Regions from separate parts of the Kribbella sp. NPDC004536 genome, predicted to be linked through region 2. Evidence: riboswitches for the same ligand, from Rfam matches in the RefSeq annotation. Region 2 holds a riboswitch; the other holds the start of a gene.

Region 1 (7,002 bases), 2.5 Mb from region 2:
GCCGTGTGCGGTGGCGCGCTCGATCGCCCAGCAGGGCATCGATCTGAAGATCGACGTCGTCGGTTTCCGGGTCGGCGGCAAGGCCCGCAGCCAGTTGCAGTGCGTGGCCCGTGAAGGCCGCGGCGACTACTACGACGCCGACTCGACCGTGGACCTCGAGGCCGGGCTGGATCGGCTGTCGGTGCGAGCCTTCCGCCCGTTCCGCATCTCCGGCACGCCGGTGCAGGGCGGCGCCCAGCAGGAAGGCGCCCCGGTGCTTGCCCCCGGCCACTACACCGACGCCTTCGGCAACGACTCCACCGCGAAGTACTACGTGATCAAGCGGACGATGGCGAAGTCGACCCTGCGGGCCGGTATCGCGTTCCGCCGGCCGTCGGGCGGCAGCTTCGTGCTGAAGGCCGAGGTCAAGCTGAACACGATCGGAGGTGAGGCCTGCGGCTGGAGCTATCCGCTGGCGTTCGAGGGCGACCAGGGCGTCGCGACCGGTGCCGCGTCGAGCTGGACCGGCGACTACCCGAAGGACTGCACGGACGGCGACCAGCTCGTCCTGACGGTCTCGGCGGGCGATGCGTACAAGGAGATGAAGGGCGTTCCGTACGAGCTGCGCATCGACGAGGAACCGCCGGTCGACTCCGCGGCAAACCTGCCGACCCAGGCCGGGGATCCGACCTGGACCCCGATGCCCGGCGCGAACCCGCGTGAGGTGGTCCCGGGTTCGAGCTTCGCCGATGCGCCCTACCTGGCCGCGGGTAGCTACAAGACCACGCTGATGCCGGGCGAAGTCCAGCTGTACAAGGTGAAGGCCGACTGGGGTCAGCGCCTACAGGCTCAGGTCAGCATTCCGCAGTTGGGCGCGGCCACCGGTAAGGCGTTCGGCACCTTGCGCTACCTCGACATGGGGCTGATCGCGCCGACCGGCGAAGACGCGCTGGCAATCTTCGCGACGCAGGTCCCGGGTAACGCCGGCCGCCGCGGGGTCGTCACGCCACAGGGCGCGGTCAAAGGCGCCACCACCAAGGAGATTCGGTACCTCAACCGCAACGGCGCCAACTCCATGGACGGCGGTACGTCGACACCCGGCGACTACTACGTGGCCGTCTCCCTGAGCCGGCAGGAGCAGGACCGGGCGTTCGCCATCCCGATGACGCTGACCGTCGGCCTGCTGGGCACGCCCGGGACTGGCAAGCCTGAGTACGTCAACGGGGCCTCCCCGGTGGACGGCGGTACGGTCACCCCCACGACCACCCCGACTAGCGAGCCGTCCGATCCCGGTGACAAGACCCAGGCAGGCGGGCCGGTCCAGGGCCGCAACGACGACGACAACGGCACCCCAGTTGCCCTGATCGCAGGACTCAGCGGCGGCGGGATCGCCCTCCTGCTGGTCGGCCTGCTACTGGTCGCCCGCCTACGCCGCACCCCCACCACTCCCGCCCCCAGCCCCACCCAGCACCTCGACCGCCCGCAGCAGCCGAACGGCCCGCAGTACCCGAACGGCCCGCGGCAGCCGAACGGCCCGCAGTACCCGGGTGGGCCGCCGAGGGGCTGACCGTGATCGTGGCCGTCGGGTGACGTGGGGTTGGTGCGTCGCCCGACGGTTGGGGGCGTGGGGAGGACTGGGGGAGGCGGTAGGTTCTGGGCGGTGGAGGCGTTTGCTGGGCGGTATCGGCTGATCGACCTGATCGGGACCGGCGGGATGGGGTCGGTCTGGCGGGCGTGGGACCTGCGGCGGTCGAAGTACGTCGCCGCGAAGGTTCTCGGGCAGCACGATGCGGCGGCGTTGCTGCGGTTCGTACGGGAGCAGTCGCTGCGGATCGAGCACCCCCACGTCATCGCCCCGCACGGCTGGGCCGCGGACGACGACAAGGTCGTGTTCGCGATGGACCTGGTGCGGGGTGGTTCGGTGGCGACGCTGCTCGGCGACCACGGGCCGCTTCCGGTGGCGTACGTCGCCGTGCTGCTCGACCAGTTGCTGCACGGGCTGTCCGCAGTGCACGCGGCCCGCGTCGTCCACCGTGATGTGAAGCCCGCCAACCTCCTGCTCGACGTCACCGGAACGGGCCGGCCACACCTCCGGCTGTCGGACTTCGGCGTCGCCGCGCTCCTCGACGAGCCCCGCATGACCCGCCAGAGCACAATCCTCGGCACCCCCGGCTACCTGGCCCCCGAACAGCTGTCAGGCGCCGACCCAGACCCACGCCAGGATCTGTACGCCGTCGGCGCGGTCGCGGTCGAACTCCTCACCGGCGAACGCCCTGGCGCAGACGGCAAACTCCCCGCCCTCACCGGCGATGCCGTCGCCCTGGCCGGCTTCATCACCCACCTGACCGCGACCGACCCCAACGCCCGCCCGGACACAGCCCTAACCGCAGGCCGCCTCCTTGCCGCCACCGGCGCGCTCCCGCCTCACAGCACCACCCCGTGGACCGCGTCCCCGGACGCCCCAGAGGTCTTCGACCAACTTCCGGCCCTCCCACCCACCTGGGCTCCGACCGGCCCCAAAACCTCGAGCCCGACCGGGGCACCTGCGGGTTCCGCGTCGCTCGCACCTGCAGCGCCTGAGATTGGTGGGCCTCCTGCACCCGGAGAGCCGGCAGTCACCTCCGCAGGGCCTCGGCCGGACGCTCCAAGTCCGGCGCGGGGGCGACCGGGCGGGCATGGGCTGTGGTGGGTTGCGACCGGTTGTTTCGTCGGGGCGGCCGGGTTGCTCGGGAGTGCGGTCTGGTTGTTGGTGCGATGAGACGCAGGCCGGCCATGGCGTGCGTGTGGTGGCCACGATGTGACCTGGGTCGTGGTGGGGGTTGGGGAAGGGGGCATACTTGAGGTACGAGTGAAACCCACTCGCGTGCTCCGGGGTCGGTGTAATTCCGAGCCGGCGGTGACAGTCCGCGACCCGTGACTTCGCAAGAAGGAGCGGTTGACCTGGTGGAATTCCGGGACCGACGGTGAAAGTCCGGATGGGAGGCGCACGCGGTCGGCGGGTGTGCTCTGGCGCCCGGCGGCGCGGAGCGTGGGCTGTGCGGCCCGCGGGACGCGGCGGCGAGGGTCCGGCGGCAGCGGACGCGAGTCCGGTGGTGCCGGCGGAACCGGTGAAACGGTTGTGGCGGCGGAGCAGATGTGCCGAGCGAGGCCCCGGCAGCGCGTCCGTGACGACGAGGGGCCCCTGTAGTGAACGACGTGTCGCCGATGGATGTCGCCTGGATGCGGCGTGCCGTCGAGCTGGCCGCCCGTGGCACCGGCAGCACCCATCCGAATCCGGTCGTCGGTTGCGTGATCACCGCGAGCGACGGGCATCCGGTCGGCGAGGGCTTCCATGCCGTTGCCGGCGGCCCGCATGCGGAGGTCGAGGCGCTCCGGATGGCCGGTTCCCGCGCCCGGGGCGGTACGGCGTACGTGACGCTGGAGCCCTGCAACCACACCGGCCGTACCGGCCCGTGCGCGGACGCGCTGATCGAGGCGGGCGTCGCGCGCGTGGTGTACGCCGTACCCGATCCGAACAAGACGGCTTCCGGCGGCGCCGACAAGCTGCGCAGCAAGAACATCGAGGTCGTACAGGGCGTACTGCAGACCGAGGCGGAAGCCGTCAACCACGTCTGGCTGCACAGCGTCCGCGTCGGGCGGCCGTTCGTGACCTGGAAGTTCGCGACCACGTTGGACGGGCGGTCCGCGGCTCCGGACGGTACGAGCAAGTGGATCACCGGCCCGATCGCGCGCGCCGACGTCCACCGGCAGCGCGCCGAGTGCGACGCGATTGCCGTCGGTACGCAGACCGTGCTCGACGACGACCCGGAGCTGACGGTCCGGGACGAGAACGACGTACCCGCGGCGCGGCAGCCGTTGCGGGTGGTGGTCGGCGACCGGGAGGTCCCGCCGACCGCGCGGGTGCGCAACGACCGCGCGCAGACGTTGCTGCTGCCGACCCACGACCCGGCCGAGGTGCTCCGGCAGTTGGACGACCGGCACATCCGGCACCTCTGGCTCGAAGGCGGCCCGACCCTGGCGGCGGCGTTCCTGCGCGCCGGCCTGGTCGACCAGATCGTCGCGTACGTCGCCCCGGCCGTGCTGGGTTCGGGGTTCGCGGCGGTCGGCGACCTCGGCGCGGAATCGATCGACCACCTGCGGCGGTTCAAACTAGCGGACGTCACCCGGCTCGGGGACGACGTCCGGTTGACCCTGGTTCCTCTGGGAGGAAAGTAGATGTTCACCGGCATCATCGAAGAACTCGGTACGGTCGAGTCCCTGGACGTCGACGGCGACGCGGCCCGGCTCACGATCCGCGGCCCGCGGGTGATCGAGGACGCGGCGCACGGCGCGTCGATCGCGGTCAACGGCTGTTGCCTGACGGTGGTCGAGTACGGCGGCGGCGTCTTCACCGCGGACGTGATGCGCGAGACGTTGCAGCGTACGAGCCTCGGCGGCCTGGAGAAGGGCTCGCCGGTCAACCTCGAACGCGCCGTCGCCGCGCACGAACGGCTCGGTGGGCATATCGTCCAGGGCCACGTCGACGGTACCGGCACGATCGCGTCGCGGACGCCCGGCGAGCGCTGGGAGGACGTCCGGATCGCGACCTCGCCGGAGATCCTGAAGTACGTCGCCGAGAAGGGCTCGATCGCCATCGACGGAGTGTCGTTGACGGTCACCGATGTGGACGACGCGAGCGGGACGTTCGGGGTCAGCCTGATCCCGACCACGCTCGAGCTGACCGTGCTCGGTTCGAACCGGGTCGGCGACACGGTGAATCTCGAGGTCGACGTGATCGCGAAGTACGTCGAACGCCTGCTGACCGCGGGCGTCACCCCCTCTTCTGTTGCTGGAGGCAACAAGTGAACCCGATCGACTGGCTGCTCACCTCGCAGGTCACGATCGCCGGCTCGCCGGTACTGGTGCGGGAGATCGTCGGCAACGTGTTCGGCCTGGCCAGCGCGCTGTTCGGGATGCGCCGCTTGGTCGCGGCGTGGCCGGTCGGCATCGTTGGCAACGTGCTGCTGTTCACGGTTTTCGTCGGCGGGATCTTCGACACCCCGCAGGACAAGGACCTCTGGGGCCAGGCCGGCCGGCAGGTGTTCTTCGCGCTGATCAGCCTCTACGGGTGGTACCGCTGGTACCAGACCCGGCATCACGGGGCCGCGCAGGCGGTCCAGCCGCGCTGGGCGACGCTGCGGGAGCGGCTCGAGCTGCTCGGCATCGGCGTGGTGCTCTACGCGATCGCGTACTTCGTACTGAAGGCGCTCGGCTCGTGGGGTCCGCAGTGGGACGCATGGATCCTCACCGGATCGATCCTGGCGACGTACGGGATGGCGCGCGGGTTCGTCGAGTTCTGGCTGATCTGGATCGCCGTCGACGTGGTCGGCGTACCGCTGCTGGTGCAGGCGAAGTTCTACCCGTCCGCGACCATGTACGTGGTGTACGGACTGTTCTGCGTGCTCGGGTTCGCGTCCTGGTGGAAGATCCAGAACCGCGAACGCGCTGCGACGCCCGAGCCAGTGGTGGTGGGCTGAGATGAGCGAGTCGTTGCGGCTGGACACGATCGAGGAAGCGATCCACGAGATCCGCGCCGGCCGTGCGGTGATCGTGGTCGACGACGAGGACCGGGAGAACGAAGGCGACCTGATCTTCGCCGCGTCCAAGGCGACACCGGAACTGCTGGCGTTCCTGATCCGGTACAGCTCCGGCGTGGTCTGCGTACCGATGGAAGGCGCCGAGCTCGACCGGCTCGGTATCCCGTTGATGACGCCGCACAACCGCGAGCGGATGCGGACGGCGTACACGATCTCCGTCGACGCCCGCGACGGGATCAGCACCGGGATCTCGGCGGCGGACCGGGCGCGGACGATCCGCGTACTGGCCGACTCCGCCTCGGAGCCGTACGACCTGGTGCAGCCGGGACACGTGTTCCCGCTGCGTGGGCGCGACGGCGGCGTACTCGTCCGGCCCGGGCACACCGAGGCGTCGATCGACCTGGCCCGGATGGCCGGGTTGACGCCGGCCGCGGTGATCTCGGAGATGGTGAACGACGACGGGACGATGAAGCGCGGACCGGAGCTGCGCGAGTTCGCGGACGAGCACGGGCTGGTACTGGTCTCGATCGACGACCTGATCCGGTACCGGCGCCGGACCGAATCGCAGATCCAGCGGGTCGCGACCACGACACTGCCGACCCGGTACGGCGATTTCGTTGCTCACGGCTACCGCAACGTCGTGGACGGGTCGGAGCAGCTTGCGCTGGTACGCGGCTCGTTGGGTGCTGGGCCAACGCTGGTGCGGTTGCACTCGGAGTGCCTGACCGGTGACGTGTTCGGGTCGCTGCGCTGCGACTGCGGGCCGCAGTTGGACGAGGCGATGCGGCAGGTCGCGGCCGAGGGCGGAGTCGTGGTCTACCTGCGCGGGCACGAGGGTCGGGGGATCGGGCTGCTGCACAAGCTGCAGGCGTACGAGCTGCAGGACGCCGGGCGGGACACCGTCGACGCGAACCTGGATCTCGGTCTGCCGGCGGACGCTCGCGACTACGGCACCGGGGCGCAGATCCTTGCCGACCTCGGCGTGAAGTCGGTGCGGCTGCTGACGAACAACCCCGACAAGCTCGCGGGCGTCCAGGGCTACGGCATCGAGGTCGTCGAGCGGCGCGGGATCTCGATCGACCCGACCGAGCACAACCTGCGGTACCTGCGCACCAAGCGCGACCGGATGGGCCACCACCTTCCCGATGGCCTGCTCACCGAAGAGAACGGAGCCGTCTGATGTCCGGCAGTGGAGCCCCCACCATCGAGGTCCCCCGCGCCGACGGCGCCCGCGTCGCGATCGTCGCCGCCCAATGGCATCCGAAGGTCACCGACGGCCTGCTCGCCGGCGCGCTGCGTGCCTTGGAAGACTCGGGCGTCACCGACCACACGGTGATCCGCGTACCGGGTTCCTTCGAACTGCCGGTCGCATCGTTGCACGCGGCAAAGGCCGGGTACGACGCTGTGGTCGCACTCGGCGTGGTGATTCGAGGCGACACCCCGCACT
Region 2 (7,002 bases):
GTTCTTCACGATGATCCTGCCGCTGTCCGTACCGGCGCTGGTGACGGTGGCGATCCTGGACGCGGTCGCGACCTGGAACGAGTTCCTGTTCGCGCTGATCCTGCTGAACTCGGACGCGCACAAGACCATCCCGGTCGGCCTGCTGAACTTCCAGGGGCAGTTCGCCAACAACAACACCGGGCTCGCGGCAGGCATCCTGATCGCAGTGGTGCCGATCCTGATCGCCTACACACTCCTGCAGCGCTGGATCGTCGGCGGCCTCACCGCCGGCTCGCTCAAAGGTTAGGAAACGATATGACTGACATGCCGGTCTTCGGTGCGGGTATCTGGCACTTCGCGACGTACAAGGACCGCTACGCCACCGACGGGTACGGCGAACCCGTCGGGCTGCTCGAGCAGATCGACCGGGCGGGAGCCGTCGGCGACCTGTCGGTGGTCGACCTGAACTGGCCGTTCGCGGGGTACGACGGGACGCTCGACGACGTCAAGGCCGCGCTGCAGCGGAACAACCTGAAGGCGATCGCGATCACGCCGGAGATCTACACCAAGGACTTCGTCAAGGGCTCGTTCACCAACCCGGACCCCGGCGTCCGCAAGCAGGCGCTGGAACTGTTGCACCAGGCAACCGAGCTGGCGAAGGACCTGGGCTGCTCGTACGTCAAGCTGTGGCCCGGCCAGGACGGCTGGGACTACCCGTTCCAGGTGAACTACCACGACATCTGGAACCTGGCGCTGGACGGGCTCAAGGAGTTGGTGTCGGCGCACCCGGACATCAACTTCGTGATCGAGTACAAGCCGCGCGAGCCGCGGGTGAAGATCATCTTCCCGAACGTCGCGCGGACCCTGCTCGGGATCGAGAAGATCGGCCTGCCGAACCTGGGCATCCTGCTCGACTTCGGGCACTCGCTGTACGGCCAGGAGACGCCGGCCGACGCGGCGCAGCTGGCGATCGACTACAACCGGCTGTTCGCGATCGACGTCAACGACAACATGAAGGGCTGGGACGACGACATGGTCGTCGGCTCGGTGCACCTGGTCGAGACGTTCGAGTTCTTCCACACGCTGCGCCGGAACAACTGGGAGGGCGTCTGGCAGCTCGACCAGTTCCCGTTCCGCGAGGACAGCGTGCAGGCCGCCAAGCAAGCGATCACGTTCCTGAAGGCGGTCCACCACGCCCTCGACGTACTGGACGACGAGGCACTCGCCGCGGCGCAGGCGTCGCACGACGCGTTGGCGGCCCAGAAGCTGGTGCAGAAGGTCCTGCTGAGTTCGATGGCGGAGATCGTATGACGCTGACAGTCGAGCACACGACGATGCCGGTGCTCGGGCGACTGCCGGCCCACAGCAGTCGCACCGAGCAGATCGCGCACATCGCCGAGGCCGCGAAGCAGATCCGGATCCAGGACCTCAAACTGGTCCACCACGCCGGCGCCGGCCACATCGGCGGCGACTTCTCCGCGATCGACATCCTGGCCACGCTGTACGGCGCGGTGCTCGACATCTCGCCGGAGACGGTGCACGACCCCGAGCGGGACCGCTTCATCCTGAGCAAAGGCCACGTCGCCGGGGCTCTCTACACCACGCTGGCGGCCTTCGGCTTCCTGCCGGTCGACGAGCTCGCGACGTTCCTGAAGCCGCTGTCCGCGCTGAACGGGCACCCGAACCGGAACAAGGTCGCCGGTGTCGAGGCGAACACCGGCCCACTCGGTCACGGTCTCCCGGTCGCGGTCGGGCACGCGCTGTCGGCGAAGCTCGATGTCTCGTTGCGGCGTACGTACGTCCTGGTCGGCGACGGCGAGCTGCAGGAGGGCTCGAACTGGGAGGCGATGATGGCGGCCTCGCAGTACCAGCTGGACCGGCTGACCGTGATCGTCGACCGGAACCGGCTGCAGCAGGGCGCGACCACCAAGGAGACCAACGACCTCGATCCGCTGCCGGAGAAGGCGGCCGCTTTCGGGTTCGCGGTGGTCGAGGTGAACGGTCACGACCACGGGGAGCTGCTCGACGTACTGTCCGCGGTCCCGTTCCGGCCGGGCAAGCCGACGTTCGTGATCGCGCACACCCACAAGGGGCACCCGATCTCGTTCATGAGCAACAACGTCGCCTGGCACCACCGGGTACCCGATGCCGCTGAGTTCGCCCAAGCCCTGAAGGAGTTGGCATGACCGTCACCGACAGACCCTCGATCGCGGACCAGCCGCGGTACGACTGCCGGGACGCGTACGTCGAGACGCTCGCCGAGCTGGCCGAGGCCGATCACCGGATCGTTGGCGTGGTCAACGACTCGGTCGGATCGAGCAAGCTGAACAGCTTCCGCAAGGCCTTCCCGGACCGGCTGATCAACGTCGGGATCGCCGAGCAGGACATGGTCGGCGTCGCGTCCGGACTCGCCAACGGCGGCCGGATCCCGTTCGTGTCGGCGGCGTCCTGCTTCCTCACCGCCCGCGCGCTCGAGCAGATCAAGGCCGACGTCGCGTACTCGAACACGAACGTGAAGCTCTGCGGGATGAGCCCCGGCGTCGCGTACGGCGAACTCGGGCCGACGCACCACTCGATCGAGGACATCGCCTGGCTGCGGGCGATCGCGAACATGACCGTGATCGTGCCGGCCGACCCGATCGAGACCGCGGCTGCGCTGCGCTGGGCGGCCGACGTGGACGGACCGGTGTTCATCCGGGTCAGCCGGATGAGCGTGCCGAAGGTGTACGCCGAGGACTACTCGTTCGAGCTCGGCAAGGCGATCACGGTCCGCGACGGCAACGACGTGACGCTGATCAGCAACGGGACCGTGCTGTGGCGGGCGCTGGCCGCGGCCGAACAGCTCTCCGCGGAAGGGATTTCCGCGCGGGTGCTGTCGATGCCGACGGTGAAGCCCTTGGACACCGAGGCAGTGGTTGCGGCCGCGCGGGAGACGGCCGGCATCGTGACCGCGGAGGAAGCGGTGGCGGCCGGCGGTCTCGGCGGCGCGGTGGCCGAGACCGTCGTACAGCAGCATCCGGCCCGGGTGACGATCCTCGGGTTTCCCGAGTTCGCGCCGACCGGGTCGGCCGGCTACCTGCTGGACCGGTACGGGCTGTCCGCGGACGGCATCGCCGACGCCGCCCGCAAGCTCGTCACGACAGGTAGCTGACCAGATCGGCGATCGAGACCATGGCGAAGCCGTGAGCGTCGGCGAAGGCGCGCAGGTCCGGCCCGGTCATCAGCGTGCCGTCGTCGTTCATCAGTTCGCCGATCACGCCGACCGGCGGCAGGCCCGCCAGCCGGACGAGTTCGACAGTGGCCTCGGTGTGGCCGGGGCGCTGCCGGACGCCGCCGTCGACCGCCCGCAGCGGGAGGATGTGGCCGGGCCGGATCAGGTCCGCGCGCTGCGCCGAGGGATCGGCCAGTACGCGAACCGTCCGGGCCCGGTCCGCGGCGGAGATGCCGGTACCGACGCCGGTCGCCGCGTCCACCGAGACGGTGTACGCCGTACGCAGGCTGTCCTGGTTGTCCGGCACCATCAGCGGCAGCTCGAGCCGGTCCAGGACCTCGGCCGCCGCCGGTGCGCAGACGTAGCCGCTGGTGTGGCGGACGAGCAGGGCCATCAGTTCGGGGGTCGCGAGGGACGCGGCGAAGGTCAGGTCGCCTTCGTTCTCACGGTCCTCGTCGTCGACGACCACGACGGGTCGGCCGGCGGCGAGCTCGGCGACGGCGTGTTCGATGGTGTCCAGGCTGGTAAGGGTGCTCACGATCGTTGTCCTCTCGGGCAGTGCAACCGATTGGCACTCCGGGGGCAACGACAAACCTCACGCCCCTCGCTTCAAAGGGACGTGCGGTTGCCACGTGCGTCTTCCCATCCGGACTTTCACCGTCGGTCCCGGAGTTCCACCAGGTCAACCGCTCCTTCTTGCGAAGTCACGGGTCGCGGACTGTCACCGCCGGCTCGGAATTTCACCGACCCCAGAGCACGTGTGTTCTTCTCTTGCTCAGCTTAACGGCAACCAGCACCCCAGGAGTGTCATGTCCATCTCATCCGTCTGGCACCAGATCGAACTCCCGGCAACGTCCGACTGGGTCCACTTCGAACACGAGTCCGGCCTGGCGCTCCGGCGGCCCACCTTCCGGGACGGCGCCGGGAGAAAGGTGCGGTTTGCGGGACCGCTTGCTGGACGGTGGCGGTGGGTGGACGGGGACGCGGCGGGTGAGTTCGAGGTGCAGGCTGCCGCCGCGGGGGAGAGCAATCCGTTCTACGCACACGGATTCTGGAAGATGTCGGCCGGTGGGCGGAGTCTCGTGCATGCGGACGGTACGCCAGCGGTGATGGTGGCCGACACGGCCTGGGCGCTCCCGTGGCGTGCCACCCCCGACCAAGTACGTGAGTACGCCGCCGACCGACAGTCCAAGGGCTTCAACGCAGTCCTGCTGATGACGGTGCAACCGGACATGCGAGCTGTCGGTCCGCGTGACCGCACGGAAGACGAGGGGTTCGCGGTCGCGTTCGAAGACCTGTCCGACGGTCACCTCAACCAGATGAACTTCGAGTACTTCCAGTACCTCGACGACCTGCTCCGGACCCTGGTGGAGCACGGCATTGTCCCGGTACTGCAGCCCGTCTTCCACGGCTTCGGCTGGAAGGGCCTCGACGTCGCGGGCACCGTCGTACCGCCGGAGGAGTACGCCGCCTACTGCCGCTACCTCGTCGCCCGGTACGGAGCCCAGCCGGCGATCTACCTGGTCGGAGGCGACGGCGCCGGCACCGAGCCGCAGGTCGCAGCCGGTGGCGTCGAAGTACACGAAACCGACTGCTACAACCAACCGACAGGTATCCACTACCGCCCGCACATCCGCGCCGCCGCCCACCAGGACGCGGACTGGCTCGACTTCCAGTGGTGCCAGACCGGCCACACCGGTGAACATGTCCCCGAGCGCGTCGCCGACATGTGGCGCAACCACCCGGTAAAGGCAGTGGCCAACGGCGAACCGACGTACGAGCACACCGGCCGCACCGGCGTCGCGGAGGGCTGGTGGCAGGGCCACGAGGCGTGGAGCAATCTGTGCGCGGGCGGCACGATGGGCGTCGTCTACGGCGCCGGCAGCCTCTGGCAGTGGCGCCTGCATCCCGAGGAGCCGGGCCATTCGGACTTCTTCCTGGCGCCCGGCGCGGGCTGGCGCGAGGCCGTCGCCTTCGAGGGTTCCTCGTACGTCGGCATGCTCGGCAAGATCCTGGCCGGCCTGCCCACCACCGACATGGAGCCGGACTGGACGCGGGTGATCTCCGGCCGCGCGCTGAGTACGAAGGACGGCGGCCTGATCGTGTACCGCGAGAACGGCGGCCCGGTGATGGTCTTCGACGACACGGTGCCGCTGGCGTACACGATCGTCGATCCGCGGGACGGCTCGGTGGTGGCGACCGGGAAGCGGGACACACCGGACAGTCCATTGCCGGACGCAGGTGGCGCACCGAGGGTCTACATCTGCCTATAGTCCAGTTTGATCGTCTTGAGAGGGGTGTCGTGAACAGCAACCGCGCGGTGCGCCGGCCTGGGCTGGACGAGCTGCGGCTGCTCGCGAAGGTGGCGCGGATGTACCACGAGAAGGGCATCCGCCAGCCGCAGATCGCCGCCGAGCTGAACCTGTCCCAGGCGCGGGTCTCGCGGATGCTCAAGCAGGCCGTCGAGGTCGGCATCGTGCACACCGTGGTGACGATGCCGAGCGGCGTACACAGCGACCTCGAGGACGAGTTGCAGGGCCGGTACGGGCTGCGCGACGCGGTCGTCGTGGACAGCGCCGGCGACGAGGTACTGCCCGCGCTCGGCTCGGGCGCGGCGGCGTACCTGGACATGACGCTCACCGGCGGGCACGTGGTCGGCATCTCGTCCTGGAGCGAGACGCTGATCTCGGCCGTCGACCGGATGCCGCGCAAGAGCGTCCCGGTGGTGGACAAGGTGGTGCAGATCGTCGGCGGTCTGGGCGACGCCGCGGTGCAGATGCAGGCCACCCGGTTGACCGCGCGGTTCGCGGAGCTGACCGGTGGGATGCCGGTCTACCTGCCCGCGCCCGGTCTGGTCGGCACCCCCGCGGTCCGCCGGGCGATGATGAGCGACGTGTCGGTTCGGGACGTTCTGGGCACGTGGGGACAACTCACCGACGCCCTGGTCGGGATCGGCAGCCTGGAGCCGTCGCCGCTGCTGCAGCGCAGCGGCAACGCGGTCGCGGAGGCGGATCAGGACGAGCTACGCCGGCTCGGGGCTGTCGGGGACGTGTGTTTCCGGTTCTTCGACGAAGAGGGAAAGCTCGTGCGTTCGACGTTCGACCAACGGGTCATCGGGGTGACCGCGAAGGAGCTGCTGGCGGTGCCGCGCCGGATCGGCGTGGCCGGCGGCGAGCGGAAGTACTCCGCGATCCGCGCCGCCCTCCTCGGCGGCTGGGTGAACATCCTGATCACCGACCTCGCAATGGCCCACCGGCTTCTCGATGCAGCCTGAGGAACAACGGGAGGTCTACTCGACCATCGACCTGGCGTTGCGGGTCGGTGAGGTGCTGCTGTCGAGTGGCGCGGGTACGGCGGACGCGACCGCGACGATCCTCGGTGTGACCGCGGCCGGCGGGTTGCGCGGGTGCGAGGTCGACATCACGTTCACGTCGATGGCCGTCTCGTACCAGGCCGCGCCCGACGTCGCGCCCGAGACGCACATCCGCCTGGTCCGGTACCGCTCGCAGGACTTCTCCCGGCTGACCGACGTCGATCGGCTCGTACGGCGCTTCGCCCGCGGCGAGCTGACCCGCGAGGAGGCGTCGCGCGAGCTGGCCCGGCTGACGTCGGCGGGTCCGCCGTACCCGCGGTGGAGTGCGGTACTGGCGTGGGGCGTGATGGCCGGTGGCGCGACGTTGCTGCTCGGCGGTGGCTGGCTGATCACGCTCGTCGCGGTGCTGACCGCGGTCGTGATCGACCTGAACAACCGGTGGTTCAACCGGCAGCGGCTGCCCGCGTTCTACCAGCAGGTCGCCGGCGCGTTCGTCGCG

What was found. A riboswitch is a leader RNA that binds a small molecule or an ion and turns the genes downstream of it on or off. The one in region 2 is predicted to bind FMN.
Region 1: it holds a riboswitch for FMN, as region 2 does, so the genes downstream of both, ribD (bifunctional diaminohydroxyphosphoribosylaminopyrimidine deaminase/5-amino-6-(5-phosphoribosylamino)uracil reductase RibD) here and ribB (3,4-dihydroxy-2-butanone-4-phosphate synthase) in region 2, are expected to answer to the same signal.

What each region holds. Positions count from the first base shown of each region.
Region 1 is NZ_JBIALY010000001.1:64,248-71,249, reverse strand. Features, by position in the region: gene ACFYRU_RS00335 (VWA domain-containing protein) at 1-1,546, shown strand, start outside; gene ACFYRU_RS00330 (protein kinase) at 1,640-2,737, shown strand; FMN riboswitch at 2,839-2,971, shown strand; gene ribD (bifunctional diaminohydroxyphosphoribosylaminopyrimidine deaminase/5-amino-6-(5-phosphoribosylamino)uracil reductase RibD) at 3,184-4,194, shown strand; gene ACFYRU_RS00320 (riboflavin synthase) at 4,195-4,824, shown strand; gene pnuC (nicotinamide riboside transporter PnuC) at 4,821-5,495, shown strand; gene ACFYRU_RS00310 (bifunctional 3,4-dihydroxy-2-butanone-4-phosphate synthase/GTP cyclohydrolase II) at 5,497-6,735, shown strand; gene ribH (6,7-dimethyl-8-ribityllumazine synthase) at 6,735-7,002, shown strand, end outside.
Region 2 is NZ_JBIALY010000001.1:2,518,387-2,525,388, forward strand. Features, by position in the region: gene ACFYRU_RS12585 (carbohydrate ABC transporter permease) at 1-286, shown strand, start outside; gene ACFYRU_RS12590 (sugar phosphate isomerase/epimerase family protein) at 295-1,290, shown strand; gene ACFYRU_RS12595 (transketolase) at 1,287-2,165, shown strand; gene ACFYRU_RS12600 (transketolase family protein) at 2,162-3,130, shown strand; gene ribB (3,4-dihydroxy-2-butanone-4-phosphate synthase) at 3,114-3,728, opposite strand; FMN riboswitch at 3,819-3,952, opposite strand; gene ACFYRU_RS12610 (DUF4038 domain-containing protein) at 4,000-5,463, shown strand; gene ACFYRU_RS12615 (sugar-binding transcriptional regulator) at 5,493-6,464, shown strand; gene ACFYRU_RS12620 (threonine/serine exporter ThrE family protein) at 6,454-7,002, shown strand, end outside.